Microbaculum marinisediminis: one gene and its partner. The protein of the gene in region 1 interacts with the protein of each later gene in a pairwise test. Links are inferred from orthologs where the notes say so. Each region holds a gene or a part of one and is shown on either strand. Other genes may lie near its edges.

Region 1 (7,873 bases):
ACTAGGACGGCGAGAGGGGCAATCACCTTGGCTTTTCTGGCGATCACTTCAGAGCTCCTGTTGGACGGAAACAATGCCGGGAGCGTTGCGCGCAACTCGCGGCGGAATCAAGGCAATAGCGACTGACGGAGAACTTATTTTTTCGCGAAGCTGCCCGCTCCCTTGCCGCGTACGGGGGCATGGTCTAACGCTTGGCCCCGGGAGGATCGTCAATGCCGCGTCTGCAGTCTCAAATCAGCACGACATCCGAGGACTTCCAGCGCAATGCCGACGCGATGGCCGCGCTCGTCGCCGACCTCGAGGCGAAGCGTGCCGCCGCGGCGCGCGGCGGTCCCGACCGGGCGCGCGAACGCCACCTGAGCCGCGGCAAGCTGTTGCCGCGCGATCGCGTGACGCGGCTGCTCGATCCCGGCGCGCCGTTCCTCGAACTGTCGCCGCTCGCCGCCCACGGCATGTATGACGACGACATCCATGCCGCCGGCGTCATCACCGGCATCGGCCGTGTCGAGGGGCGCGAGTGCGTCATCGTCTGCAACGACGCGACGATCAAGGGCGGCACCTACTATCCGATGACGGTGAAGAAGCATCTGCGCGCCCAGGAAGTGGCGATGCAGAACAACCTGCCGTGCCTGTATCTGGTCGATTCCGGCGGCGCCAACCTGCCCAACCACACCGACGTGTTCCCCGACCGCGAGCATTTCGGCCGGATCTTCTACAACCAGGCCACCATGTCGGCGGCCGGCATTCCGCAGATCGCCGTGGTCATGGGCTCGTGCACGGCGGGCGGCGCCTACATGCCGGCGATGTCGGACGAGACCATCATCGTGCGCAAGCAGGGCACGATCTTCCTCGCCGGCCCGCCGCTGGTGAAGGCGGCGACGGGCGAGGTGGTTTCGGCGGAGGATCTCGGTGGTGCAGACGTGCACGCGCGCCTGTCCGGCGTGGCCGACCATTACGCGCTGGACGACGACCATGCCCTGAAACTGGCCAGGCGAATCGTCGCGAACATGAATCGGCGCAAGGACATAGACCTGGATCTTCAGGAACCGATTCAGCCCGCCTACGATCCCGGCGAACTCGACGGCGTGGTGCCGGCGGCGCTGAGCCAGCAGTACGACATCCGCGAGGTGATCGCCCGGCTGGTCGACGGCTCGGAGTTCGACGAGTTCAAGAAGCTCTACGGCACGACGCTGGTGACGGGCTTTGCGCGGATTTCGGGCATGCCGGTCGGCATTCTGGCCAATAACGGCATTCTGTTCTCCGAATCATCGCTGAAAGGCGCGCATTTTATCGAATTGTGCTGCCAGCGGCGCATTCCGATCCTGTTCCTGCAGAACATCACCGGCTTCATGGTCGGGCGCGACTACGAGGCCGGCGGCATCGCCAAGGACGGGGCCAAGCTGGTTACGGCGGTCGCTTGTGCCCAGGTGCCGAAGATCACGGTGATCGTCGGCGGCTCGTTCGGCGCCGGCAACTACGGCATGTGCGGGCGCGCCTACGGGCCGCGGTTTCTGTTCATGTGGCCGAACGCGCGCATCTCGGTGATGGGCGGCGAGCAGGCCGCCTCGGTGCTGGCGACGGTCAGGCGCGACAATATCGAGGCCGACGGCGGGCAGTGGAGCGCGGACGAGGAAGAGGCGTTCAAAGCGCCGATCCGCGACCGCTACGAGGCCGAGGGGCATCCGTATTTCGCCAGCGCCCGGCTCTGGGACGACGGCATCATCACCCCGCGCGAAACGCGCCGCGTGCTGTCGCTGGCGCTGTCGGCCACGCTCAACGCGCCGGTGCCGGAGACGAAGTTCGGCGTGTTCCGGATGTAAGGTTCCGGATTTGTGGCGGGGGGCTCCGGAAACGAAATTGCCGGGACGAGCCCGGCAATGACGTAGAGACGGAATGTGGGATGCCCGGGCGCGGCCCGGGCATCGCGAGCGTGCCGGCCCTCAGGCCGCGTCCTCTTCCGACGCGGCGGCTTCGAGCCGCTTGTCGACATAGGTGCCGCAGACGTCGATCAGCTCGTCGACCTTGTCCTCGAAGAAGTGGTTGGCGCCGTCGATGATCTGCTGGTCGATGACGATGCCCTTCTGGGTCTTCAGCTTGTCGATCAGCGACTGCATGTCGTTGGGCGTCACGACCCGGTCGGCGGCGCCGTGGACGATCAGGCCGGACGACGGGCAGGGGGCCAGGAACGAGAAATCGTAGAGATTCGGCTGCGGCGCGACCGAGATGAAGCCTTCGACCTCGGGGCGGCGCATCAGCAGCTGCATGCCGATCCAGGCGCCGAAGGAGAATCCGGCGATCCAGCAGGCGCGCGCGTCCGGGTTGAAGCTCTGCACCCAGTCGAGCGCGGCGGCGGCGTCTGACAGCTCGCCGAGGCCGTGGTCGAAGCTGCCCTGGCTGCGCCCGACACCGCGGAAGTTGAACCGGAGTACCGCGAAACCGCGCTCGGCGAACATGTAGTACATCTGGTAGGCGACCTGATTGTTCATCGTGCCGCCGAACTGCGGGTGCGGATGGAGAATCAGCGCGATCCGCGAGCTCTTGGTCTTCGGCGGATGATAGCGTCCTTCCAGGCGGCCTGCGGGCCCGGTGAAGATGACTTCCGGCATTGAACGCGATGTCCTCTTTTTATGGTTGGCAGGACGCGGGTGGCTGGCGGCTCGGTTTATCCGCTCGCGCGCTTTCGACGGTCGTCGGCGCGCTGGCGTTTCCTTGACACCTACCCGACACCCTCCTACAAACTCTTTAGAAGTTTTCGAAACTGTGCTTCACCGGATCGCGGCTCGACGCTGCGAGCGTGTGGCCTGTCCGGAAGCTCCGACACACACCACATATCTTGTGTGGAATGCAAGAGTTCAAGGCACCGAGGCGGTGCCGAAGGTTGAGAGGACGGCATGGTGGGGGCGAACGTCGCCTACCTGGACCATAACGCGACGGCGCCGGTCCGCCCCGAAGTGATCGAGGCGGTGACCGAAGCCTTACGCGTGACCGGCAACCCGTCGTCCGTGCATTCGGCGGGCCGTGCCGCCCGCAAGCTTGTCGAGGACGCGCGCCGCGAGGTGGCCGCGCTCGTCGGCGCGGAGCCGGCAGATGTCACCCTCACCAGCGGTGGCACCGAGGCCAACGCGCTGGCGCTGGCGCGGCGCAAAGACGGCGAGATCCTGCTCGCCTCGGCGATCGAGCACCCGTCCGTGCTCGGCGGCGGGCGATTCCCGGCCGCCTCCGTCGAAACGCTTCCGGTGACGCCGGCCGGCGTGGTCGATCTCGCGTGGCTGGAGAAGCGGCTTTCCGCCGCGCCCGTCCCGGCGATCGTCTCTGTTATGCTCGCCAACAGCGAGACCGGCGCGATCCAGCCGGTGCGCGAGGTTGCGCGGCTGGCGCGGGACGCAGGCACGCTGGTTCACTGCGATGCCGTCCAGGCGGCGGGTCGGCTGGAGATCGATATCGCCATGCTGGGCGTCGACTACCTGACCCTGTCTGCCCACAAGATCGGCGGCCCCCAGGGCGCCGGCGCGCTGGTGCGCCGCGACAAGACCGTCGCGATCACGCCGCTCTATCGCGGCGGCGGCCAGGAGCGGTCGCAGCGTCCGGGCACCGAGGCGGTGGCCGTGATCGCCGGATTCGGCGTCGCGGCGCGGCTGGCGGCCGGCGAAATCGAAAAAAGTGGCGAAATCGCGGGGCTGAGGGACTGGTTCGAGTCGGCGCTACGCACTATCTCGCCGGGTGCGGTGGTCTTCGCCGGTGAAACGGCGCGGCTCGCCAATACCAGTTGCTTTGCGGTGGAAGGGATTTCGGCGGAAACCGCCATGATCTCGCTCGATCTCGATGGCGTGTGCGTCAGTTCGGGGTCGGCCTGCTCGTCGGGCAAGGTCGGCGCCTCGCATGTGCTCTCGGCAATGGGTGTCTCGCCGGACCTTGCCTCCGGCGCGATCCGGGTCAGCCTCGGCTGGTCGAGCGAAAAGAGTGACGTGGAAAGCTTCATCAAGGCCTGGCGGCGCGTACAGGACAAGCGCGACCGCCGTCGGCAGGAGGTGATTGAAGCGGCATAAGCGAAACCCGTGGTCCTTGAAACCGCGAGTGAAGGAGCAATTGATGCCTGCAGTGCGCGAAACGATCGAGCATGTCAGCGAGATCGACGTCGACAAGTACAAGTATGGGTTCTTCACCGACATCGAGACGGAGAAGGCGCCCAAGGGCCTGAACGAGGACATCGTCCGGTTCATCTCGGCCAAGAAGGAAGAGCCCGAGTGGATGCTCGAGTGGCGGCTCGACGCCTACAGGCGTTGGCGTACCATGACCGAGCCGACCTGGGCCAAGGTCGAATACCCGAAGATCGACTTCGAGGATCTCTACTACTATGCCGCGCCGAAGACCACGCCGGGGCCGAAGAGCCTCGACGAGGTCGATCCGGAGCTGCTCGCCACCTATGAGAAGCTGGGCATTCCGCTGAAGGAGCAGGAGGTTCTGGCCGGCGTCGAGGGCGCCAGGGTGGCCGTCGACGCGGTGTTCGATTCGGTCTCGGTGGTGACCACCTTCCGCGAGGAACTGGCCAAGCACGGCATCATCTTCTGCTCGATCTCGGAAGCGATCCGCGAGCATCCCGACCTCGTGCGCAAGTACCTGGGCTCGGTGGTGCCGACCAGCGACAACTTCTATGCCACGCTGAACTCCGCGGTATTCTCGGACGGGTCGTTCGTCTACGTGCCGCCGGGCGTGCGCTGCCCGATGGAGCTGTCGACCTATTTCCGCATCAACGAGCGCAACACCGGCCAGTTCGAGCGCACGCTGCTGATCGCCGACAAGGGCGCCTATGTCAGCTATCTCGAAGGCTGCACGGCGCCGATGCGCGACGAGAACCAGCTCCATGCCGCCGTGGTCGAGCTGGTGGCGCTGGACGATGCCGAGATCAAGTACTCGACGGTGCAGAACTGGTATCCGGGCGACAAGAACGGCAAGGGCGGCATCTACAACTTCGTCACCAAGCGTGGCGACTGCCGCGGCCGGAACTCCAAGATCTCCTGGACGCAGGTCGAGACCGGCTCGGCCATCACCTGGAAGTATCCGAGCTGCATCCTGCGCGGCGACAACTCGCGCGGCGAGTTCTACTCGATCGCGGTGTCGAACGGCTATCAGCAGGTCGATTCCGGCACCAAGATGATCCATCTCGGCAAGAACACGTCGAGCCGCATCATCTCCAAGGGCATCGCCGCGGGTCACTCGCAGAACACCTATCGCGGCCTCGTCTCGGCGCACGCCAAGGCGACCGGCGCGCGGAACTTCACCCAGTGCGACTCGCTGCTGATCGGCAACCGCTGCGGCGCGCATACCGTGCCGTATATCGAGGCGAAGAATTCCCAGGCCGTCTTCGAGCACGAGGCGACCACCTCGAAGATCTCCGACGACCAGATGTTCTACTGCATGCAGCGCGGCCTGTCGGAGGAGGAAGCGGTGGCACTGATCGTCAACGGCTTCGTCCGCGACGTGCTGCAGCACCTGCCGATGGAGTTCATGGTCGAGTCCCAGAAGCTGATCGGCATCAGCCTCGAGGGCAGCGTGGGCTGAGGCGGGCACGAGGACGGATCGATGATCCATCGCATCCGGCACGCCCATACGCCGCCCGCGCGCAGCACTACGAGAGACGCGAAAGCCGCCGCTACGGAACCGCACCGAAACGCGACACCGTTATTCGATACGCAAACTGTTGGAACCCGATATGCTTGAGATCAAGAACCTGCACGTGAAGATCGCCGACGAAGACACGGAGATCCTGCGCGGACTCGATCTGACCGTGAACGCAGGCGAAGTGCACGCCATCATGGGCCCGAACGGATCGGGCAAGTCGACGCTGTCCTACGTGCTCGCCGGCAAGGACGACTACGAGATCACCGACGGCCAGATCCTGTTCATGGGGCAGGACCTCACCGAGATGGAGCCTGACGAGCGCGCCGCCGCCGGCCTGTTCCTTGCCTTCCAGTACCCGGTCGAGATCCCGGGCGTCGCCTTCATGACGTTCCTGAAGACCGCGCTCAACGCGCAGCGCAAGGCGCGCGGCGAGGGCGAACTGTCGACGCCGGACTTCATGCGCGTGGTGCGCGAGAAGGCGGGCCAGCTGAACGTCAGCCAGGAGATGCTGAAGCGGCCGGTGAACGTCGGCTTCTCCGGCGGCGAGAAGAAGCGCAGCGAGATCCTGCAGATGTCGCTTCTGGAGCCGAAGCTGTGCGTGCTCGACGAGACCGACTCCGGTCTCGACATCGACGCGCTACGCGTCGTCTCCGAGGGCGTGAATTCGCTGCGCTCGCCCGAGCGCGCGATGGTCGTCATCACCCACTATCAGCGCCTGCTCGACCACATCGTCCCGGACGTGGTGCATGTCATGTCGGCGGGCCGGATCGTGAAGACCGGCGGCAAGGAACTGGCGCTCGAGCTCGAGAAGTCCGGATACGCGGCCTTCACGGAAGCCGCGTGAGCCGGATGGCGGGAGATACAACCATGAACGTCGAGGTCCGCAACAAGCAGACGGCCGCCGAACAGGCGGCGAGCGAGCAGTTCGCCGCCGTTGCCGCGATGCTGCCGGGCACGGAAGCCGTCGCGGCCGTTCGCAAGCAGGCGATCGCGCGCTTTGCCGCGAGTGGCCTGCCGCATCGGCGCATCGAGGAGTGGAAATACACCGACCTGCGCGCCGCGCTGCGCGAACTGCCGCCGCCGGCAACCGCATCGGACGCGCCGATCGGGGCCGACACGCTGGGCGAACTGGATGCCTGGCGGATCGTGATCGTCGACGGCGGCGAGCCGCGGCTGCCGAAGGAGCTGGCCGATCAGGGCGTGACGGTCTCCCGTCTCAGCGAGACGCTTGCCGCCGGCACGCTCGAAGGCGAATGGCCGGAGGGCACCGAGTCGGCGATCTTCGACCTGAACACCGCCTTCGTTTCCACCGGCGTGGGGATCCGCGTCCCGGAAAACGTGCATATCGACAAGCCGATCCAGATCGCCTGCGTCACGACCGTGCCGACGGCGGCGTCGGTCTACCTGCGCAATCGCGTCGACGTCGGCGCCGGCGGATCCGTGACCGTCGTCGAGACCTTCGAGGGCCCGGACGGGATCGGCTATCTCGTGAACTCGGCGACGCGCCTGTCGGCCGAGCGCGACGCGGCGCTGACCTGGGTGAAGGTGCAGCACGACGGCGACAAGGCGATGCATTTCTCCACCGTCGCCGCCGACGTGAGCCAGGGCAGCAAGCTGACCATTGCGCCGTTCACCACCGGCGCGGCGCTGTCGCGCAACCAGTTCGCGATCGCCTTCACCGGCGAGCACGCGGAGGTGAACCTGGCCGGCGTCCAGCTTCTTGGCGACCGTCAGCATGGCGACACGACGCTGTTCGTCGACCATGCCCTGCCGGACGGGGCGAGCCGCGAGCTCTTCAAGTCGGTGCTCGACGAGCAGGCGCGCGGCGTGTTCCAGGGCAAGATCCTGGTGCGCCAGGACGCCCAGAAGACCGACGGGCGGATGATGATGCAGGCGCTGATGCTGTCGGACCGGGCTGAGGTCGACAGCAAGCCGGAGCTGGAGATCTACGCCGACGACGTGCAGTGCGGTCACGGCTCGACGTCGGGCCGGATCGACGAGGACCTGCTGTTCTATCTGCGTGCGCGCGGCATCCCCGAACTGACCGCCAAGGCGCTTCTGATCGAGGCGTTCGTCGGCGAGGTGGTCGAGGAAATCGGCCACGCGGCGGTCGGCGAGGCGCTGTCGAGCCTCGCCCATGACTGGGTCATGCAGCACGCACGGCAGGAGTCCGTCTCGTGAGCGGCTACGACGTCGAGCGCATTCGCGCGGACTTTCCGATCCTCGCGCGCGAGGTCTACGGCAAGCCGCTCGT
Region 2 (5,154 bases), on another replicon or contig:
CGTGCTTCTCGAACTCGGGCACCGCCCAGGCGGCGACGGGCTCCAGCGTGTGCAGCCGGCCGATTGGATAGGTGTAGGTGATCTCGCTGTTGTCGAGCACGCCCTTGGACTCGAGGAAGTCCTTCAACATGAAGGTGACTTCGAGCGGCGCCACGGGGCACTTGTGCGGCACGTTGACGTTGAGGACGATCTTGCCGCCCTGGAAGTCGTCGAGCGCCTCCCGCAGCTTGCGGGCGCCGTCGAGATCGTAGAACCAGTGGCCGCCCTCGACCATGCCGGGAATGTTGTCGGGACGAATGCGCGACCCGGTCGCGATCACAAGGTAGTCGTAGTCGTAGGTCTTGCCGGATTCGGTCGTGACCGCCTTGTTCTCGACATCGATGTGCTTGGCCGGATCGATATGGTAGGGGACCTTGCGGTTCAGCACCTTGCGCTGCGGGCGGAACAGCTCTGCCTCGCGCATGCGGCCGAACGGAATGTACAAGAGGCCCGGCTGGTACATGTGGGTGTCGGACGTCCCCAGCATGGTGATGGAGACGGCGCCCGAGGACATTTCCTCGTGAAGCTGTCGGCACAGGCCGTTGGCCACAATCGTGCCGGCGAGGCCTCCGCCGACAATCAGTATTTTCTTAGCCATGGTTTTCCCTCCCCAATCGGCATCCCTCCCGCCGCGCCACAATGGCGCGATCCCGTGGAGCCGTCTCGAAGCTTACTTGGCCTTACGCACGACGATCGACCAGTGGTCGCCCTCCTTGTCCACACCGACCATCTCGTGCTTCACCTTGTTGACCCATTCAGGGATGTCGTCTGCAGACCCCTTGTCGCTCGACAGGACCTCGATCTCGTCGCCGATCTCGACCAGCTTCAGCGCCGCGATGAGCTCCATAAGCGGGCCAGGACAATAGGCGCCGCGCGCGTCGATCTTGGTTCTCTGAGCCATCCGGACGAGCCTTCTTCTTTCCTTACAACGTAATGAACTGGCCGTTTTCGGCGTCCGACAGGAACTTGGTGAGGCCGAGCGCGCCGTCGAACAGGCCGTCCTCGAGCCGGTCCAGCTCCCATCCCTTGACGTCGAGCGCCATGGAACAGGCCCACATCTTCAAATCGCCGAGATCCTTGCCCTGCTGAAACAGCATGACGGCGTCAGGCGCCTTCTTTTCCTTCAGAAGCGCGGAGAACGCACCGCCCTGGTAGCGCTTGTCGGGGTCCGCGCCCTTCTCGAAGGCGAACATGGCGTTCATGGAGACGAACACCTCGACGGGACGCTCGGAAACGGCTCCGACGGACGCCATCATCGCAGCCATCTGCACCTTCTCGTGCTCGCCGGAGCAAAGCAGGATGTATAGCGGTTGCGTCATCGACCTGCTCCCTGTCCCGCCGCCGAAATCAGGCGGTGTGCTTGATGACGAAGGTGAAGCTGCCGCCCTCTTCCTTGGACTCCAAGAGCTCGTTGCCGGTCGTGCGGCAGAAGGCTTCGAAGTCCTTCACCGCGCCGGGATCGGTCGCGATGACTTCGAGGGTCGCGCCCGCGGGCATGTCCTTGAGCGTCTTCTTGGCGCGCAGAATGGGCAGCGGGCAGTTCAGACCTTTGACGTCGAGTACCTGGTCGGCCATGGGGGTTCTTCTCCGATACTACTGTGAATTTGTTGTCGTTCAGATGAACAGGTTGATATCGCTCTTGGTCGCCGTCTCGATATAGGTGGCGGCGCCACCGAGAACCGGACCTTCGATCATGTCGTCCTTGGTGTACTCGAACAGATCCATGGTCATCTGACAGGCGATCATGTTGACGTCGGCCTCAATGGCCATCTCGCGCAGTTCCTCGATCGAGGCGACGCCCTTCTTCTTGATAAGATTCTTCATCATCACCGTCGCCGCCGAGTCGACACCGGGAATGGCCGAGGCGATGTTCGGCATCCCGATATGCATGCCCATCATCGGCATTTCCATCGCGGGATTGCCCAGCGGCGTCACGCCGAGGTTTAGCTTCTTCTTCAGAAGGGCGAGGCCGTAGAAGGTGAAGAACATCGTCACATTCAGGCCCATCGCCGCGGCCGTCGTCCCCAGAATGAACGGAGGGTAGGCCCAGTCGAGCGACCCTTTGGTCACGATGATCGACATGCTCTTGTTATTTGCCAAATCGGCACCTGCGGTTTGCGTGCTCACGATGCCGTCCTCCTGTCTGTTTTCGCCTCACGAACCGGGCCCGGAGACCATCCCCTGCCCGGCCGGATCCTAAGGTCTAGGCGCAACCGGCGAACTCGTCGGCCGCCATCTTCGCTTCGTAGGGGCCCTCGACCGCGCTTCCCGGCGTCAGACCGTCGGCTGCGCCCGGTTCGGCGGGCTTCACCTTCACCAGCCAGCCGCCGCCGTAGGGATCGGCATTGGCCATCTTGGGGTTGGAGCTGAGATCTTCATTGACCTCGATCACATCCGCATCGAAGGCGATCTTGGCGGGGCCGACCCACTTGCCCGACTCGATGGTGGCGCAGGACTTGCCGGCCTTCACCGTGCGGCCCGCCTTCTTGGGCGTGAAGGCGACGAGCTCGCCGGCCATCGCCGAGGCGACGGCGGTCATGCCGAGCGTCAGCGTGCCGTCGCCATTGTCGCGGTACCAGATGTTGTTGTCGACGTCGTAGAGAAGATCGTCGGGGAGATCGCAGCCGCGTACAGTAGCCATTAGTCGCTCCTTGAGTTCATAAGTGCCGGGCGCTGCCTTGCGCCGTTTCATCTTGGCGCAACGGCCGCGACGAGCAGCAGAACTCGCCGAGCCCGGAATTTTCCAGCTTACCGCCAATAAATAATATCAGATGACGCGCCACCATAGCACCGAAACGCAGATTTCGAACGACATCCTCGGCGGAGGGATCGTCCTTTACGAGATTGCGGTGATAGACGAGTTCGCGGCAGGACTCCCGGCAGGCGTTGAAGCTCGGATCGCCCTTTGCCGCCTGACGGTGCAGCGCCAAGAGGCGGAAGCCCTCGACCTGCGCGTCGGTCGGCTCGCGGTCGTGCGCCACCAGCCAGCGTTCGAGAACCGCTTCGCCGATCGCCAACAGCTCGTCGGCGAGTTCGGGCGCGTCGGCGGCCAATATCCCGTCCGGCGCATCGAGGAACCAATCGATGCGCTCCGACATGGCGTCAAAGGTCGGCAGGGCGGCGTGTCCCATCACACGAGCCCCTTCTCGTGCAACAGGTCGGTTGCGTCGGAGAAATTCTCCTGCACGCCGACCTGACGCTGGGACAGCCCCAGCGCGATGCCCAGGAGCTGGGTGAAGTAGAGGATCTTCACGCTGGTCTTGCGGCCGAGCACCTTCTCGGCGCGGACCTGATGCATCTCCAGGCCCGTATGGCAGGTCGGGCACTCGGTGGCGATCACGTCGGCGCCGCATGCCTCGGCCGTGGTCAGCAGGTTGAGCACGAGCTTTGTCGAGGTGTCGGAATCCGATAGCGTGTGCGCGCCGCCGCAGCAGGCCGTCTTCAGCGGATAGTCGACGTTCTCGGCGCCAGCGGCGGCGAGAATGTCGTCCATGAAATGCGGCTGCAGCGTCGATTCCGAGCCCGGCCCCTTGTCCTTCTCGGGGAAGATGTGCCTGGGGCGCGTGTACATGCAGCCGTAGTAGTTGGCGACCTTCAGGCCTTTCAGCGAGTTCTTCACCCGCGCCTTGATGCCCTCTTCGCCAATCGAGTCCTTGATCCAGTCGAGGGCGTGGATCGTCTCGACCTTGCCGGCCTCGTAGGTCTTGTGGCCCGCTTTCGAGGAAAGGCGCTCAGTCACCTCGCGCGAGCCTTCGTCGTTCGCCAGGTCGTACTCGGCCTTCTTGAGGTTGTGATAGCAGCCGTTGCAGGGCGCCATCACCGTGTCGAAGCCCATATCCTCGGCGATCGTGAGATTGCGCGCCGACAGATAGGTCTGCAGCTTGGGATCGATGTTCTTGACCTCCATCGCGCCGCAACAGTTCCAGTTCTTCAGCTCGACCAGATCGAGGTCCAGGGCCTTGCCGACCGCCTTGGTGGAGCGGTTGTAGGCGTGGCCGGTGCCCTCAAGCGCGCAGCCCGGGTAATAGGCGACCTTCTTGTGCTTGCCAGTCATCATTCCGCTCCCTGAGTATCGAGACCGAGTGCGCGCCGGTCGGCTTCCTTGCGCTCGGTGACATATTCGGCGATCGCTGCGCTCGCCGCGTCCCAGTTGCGGGTGCGCGGATGGAACACCGAGGCGAGGCCCATCTTCATCAGCAGGCTGACCGGCAACTGCGTCAGCAGGCCGCGGACCAAGGCGATAAGCCAGTCCTGGAACAGGGACTGCCCGGTGCGCGCGAAGAACCGCCGCAGCACCTTGCCGTCCTCGATCTTGCCGGTGGCGAAGACCTGCGACGAAAACTCCTCGTCGAACACCATCGCCGGCGACTTCGGGGTGTAGCCCTTGAGCTCCAGCCAGTGCGAGGTCGCTTTCATGACCCCTTCCGGGAAGACGTCGCGGGGGCAGGCATAGGTGCATTTGTTGCAGGACACGCACTGCCAGATGATGTCCTTGTCGCGCACCAGCTCGTCCTCGAACCCCATGCGGATCAGGTAGATCCAGTAGCGCGGGTTGAAGTCCGGGTTGAGGGCGTTGACGGTGCAGGCGTTGGTGCACGAGCCGCATTGCCAGCAACGATGGATGAATTCGCCGCCGGGAAGCGCGGCGATCTCGTCCTGCAGCGCCTCGTTGTAATCGGTGATCTCACGGCTTTCGATGAAGGTCGACCAGTGACCGGAGACATCGATGCCGTCGAGCTCCAGATGTTCGTGGGTGACCAGATTTTCCGGCCTGATCAGTGATTTCTCATGGATCGGCATTAGCGTTTCCTCAGCTTGTCAGCCGGCGCGGCTCGCCCAGCACGTAGGCTTCGCCGTCGATCAGTTTCAGGCGGGTGCGGCCGGACTCGGTATCGACCGCGTCGAGGCCGAGCAGGCGGCGCGTGTGCGCCATGGCATCCGTCTTGGCGGTGCCGCAGAAATCGGCCCGCAGAAACTGACTGCCCTTATCGTTTATGTAGTCCGCGTAGACGTGTGCGCAGAGCAGGTCCATGTAGAACGGCAGCTCGCGGAACACGCCGTTGTCGTGCAGGAAGCCTTCCAGCTCCTCGCGCAGCACCCGGAACGTGGCGAAAT

What was found.
Region 2: the proteins of MUB46_RS21525 (region 1) and MUB46_RS18330 interact in binary tests that used the Escherichia coli proteins (3 or more experiments, as listed by UniProt). The link is inferred for Microbaculum marinisediminis from one-to-one orthologs.

What each region holds. Positions count from the first base shown.
Region 1 is NZ_JALIDZ010000012.1:118,592-126,464, reverse strand. Bases 1,996-4,968 are described here. They hold MUB46_RS21525 (cysteine desulfurase family protein), read left to right. Parts: upstream 1,996-2,891; coding sequence 2,892-4,046; downstream 4,047-4,968. Other genes in these bases: sufB (Fe-S cluster assembly protein SufB), read left to right, coding at 4,090-4,968; MUB46_RS21530 (alpha/beta hydrolase), read right to left, coding at 1,996-2,606. Also shown: MUB46_RS21540 (hypothetical protein), read right to left, coding at 1-47; MUB46_RS21535 (carboxyl transferase domain-containing protein), read left to right, coding at 213-1,820; more of MUB46_RS21530, read right to left, coding at 1,941-1,995; more of sufB, read left to right, coding at 4,969-5,559; Fe-S cluster assembly ATPase SufC, read left to right, coding at 5,711-6,463; Fe-S cluster assembly protein SufD, read left to right, coding at 6,487-7,800; MUB46_RS21505 (cysteine desulfurase), read left to right, coding at 7,761-7,873. UniProt on the Escherichia coli protein: Master enzyme that delivers sulfur to a number of partners involved in Fe-S cluster assembly, tRNA modification or cofactor biosynthesis. Catalyzes the removal of elemental sulfur from cysteine to produce alanine.
Region 2 is NZ_JALIDZ010000009.1:10,174-15,327, forward strand. The notes cover bases 1-2,705. They hold MUB46_RS18330 (sulfurtransferase TusA family protein), read right to left. Parts: upstream 1,615-2,705; coding sequence 1,387-1,614; downstream 1-1,386. Other genes in these bases: MUB46_RS18315 (NAD(P)/FAD-dependent oxidoreductase), read right to left, coding at 1-637; MUB46_RS18320 (sulfurtransferase TusA family protein), read right to left, coding at 710-940; MUB46_RS18325 (hypothetical protein), read right to left, coding at 963-1,358; dsrE2 (sulfur carrier protein DsrE2), read right to left, coding at 1,654-2,166; MUB46_RS18340 (biotin/lipoyl attachment domain-containing protein), read right to left, coding at 2,243-2,680. Outside these bases: more of MUB46_RS18345, read right to left, coding at 2,706-3,137; MUB46_RS18350 (CoB--CoM heterodisulfide reductase iron-sulfur subunit B family protein), read right to left, coding at 3,170-4,093; MUB46_RS18355 (4Fe-4S dicluster domain-containing protein), read right to left, coding at 4,093-4,839; MUB46_RS18360 (hypothetical protein), read right to left, coding at 4,850-5,154. UniProt on the Escherichia coli protein: Sulfur carrier protein involved in sulfur trafficking in the cell. Part of a sulfur-relay system required for 2-thiolation during synthesis of 2-thiouridine of the modified wobble base 5-methylaminomethyl-2-thiouridine (mnm(5)s(2)U) in tRNA.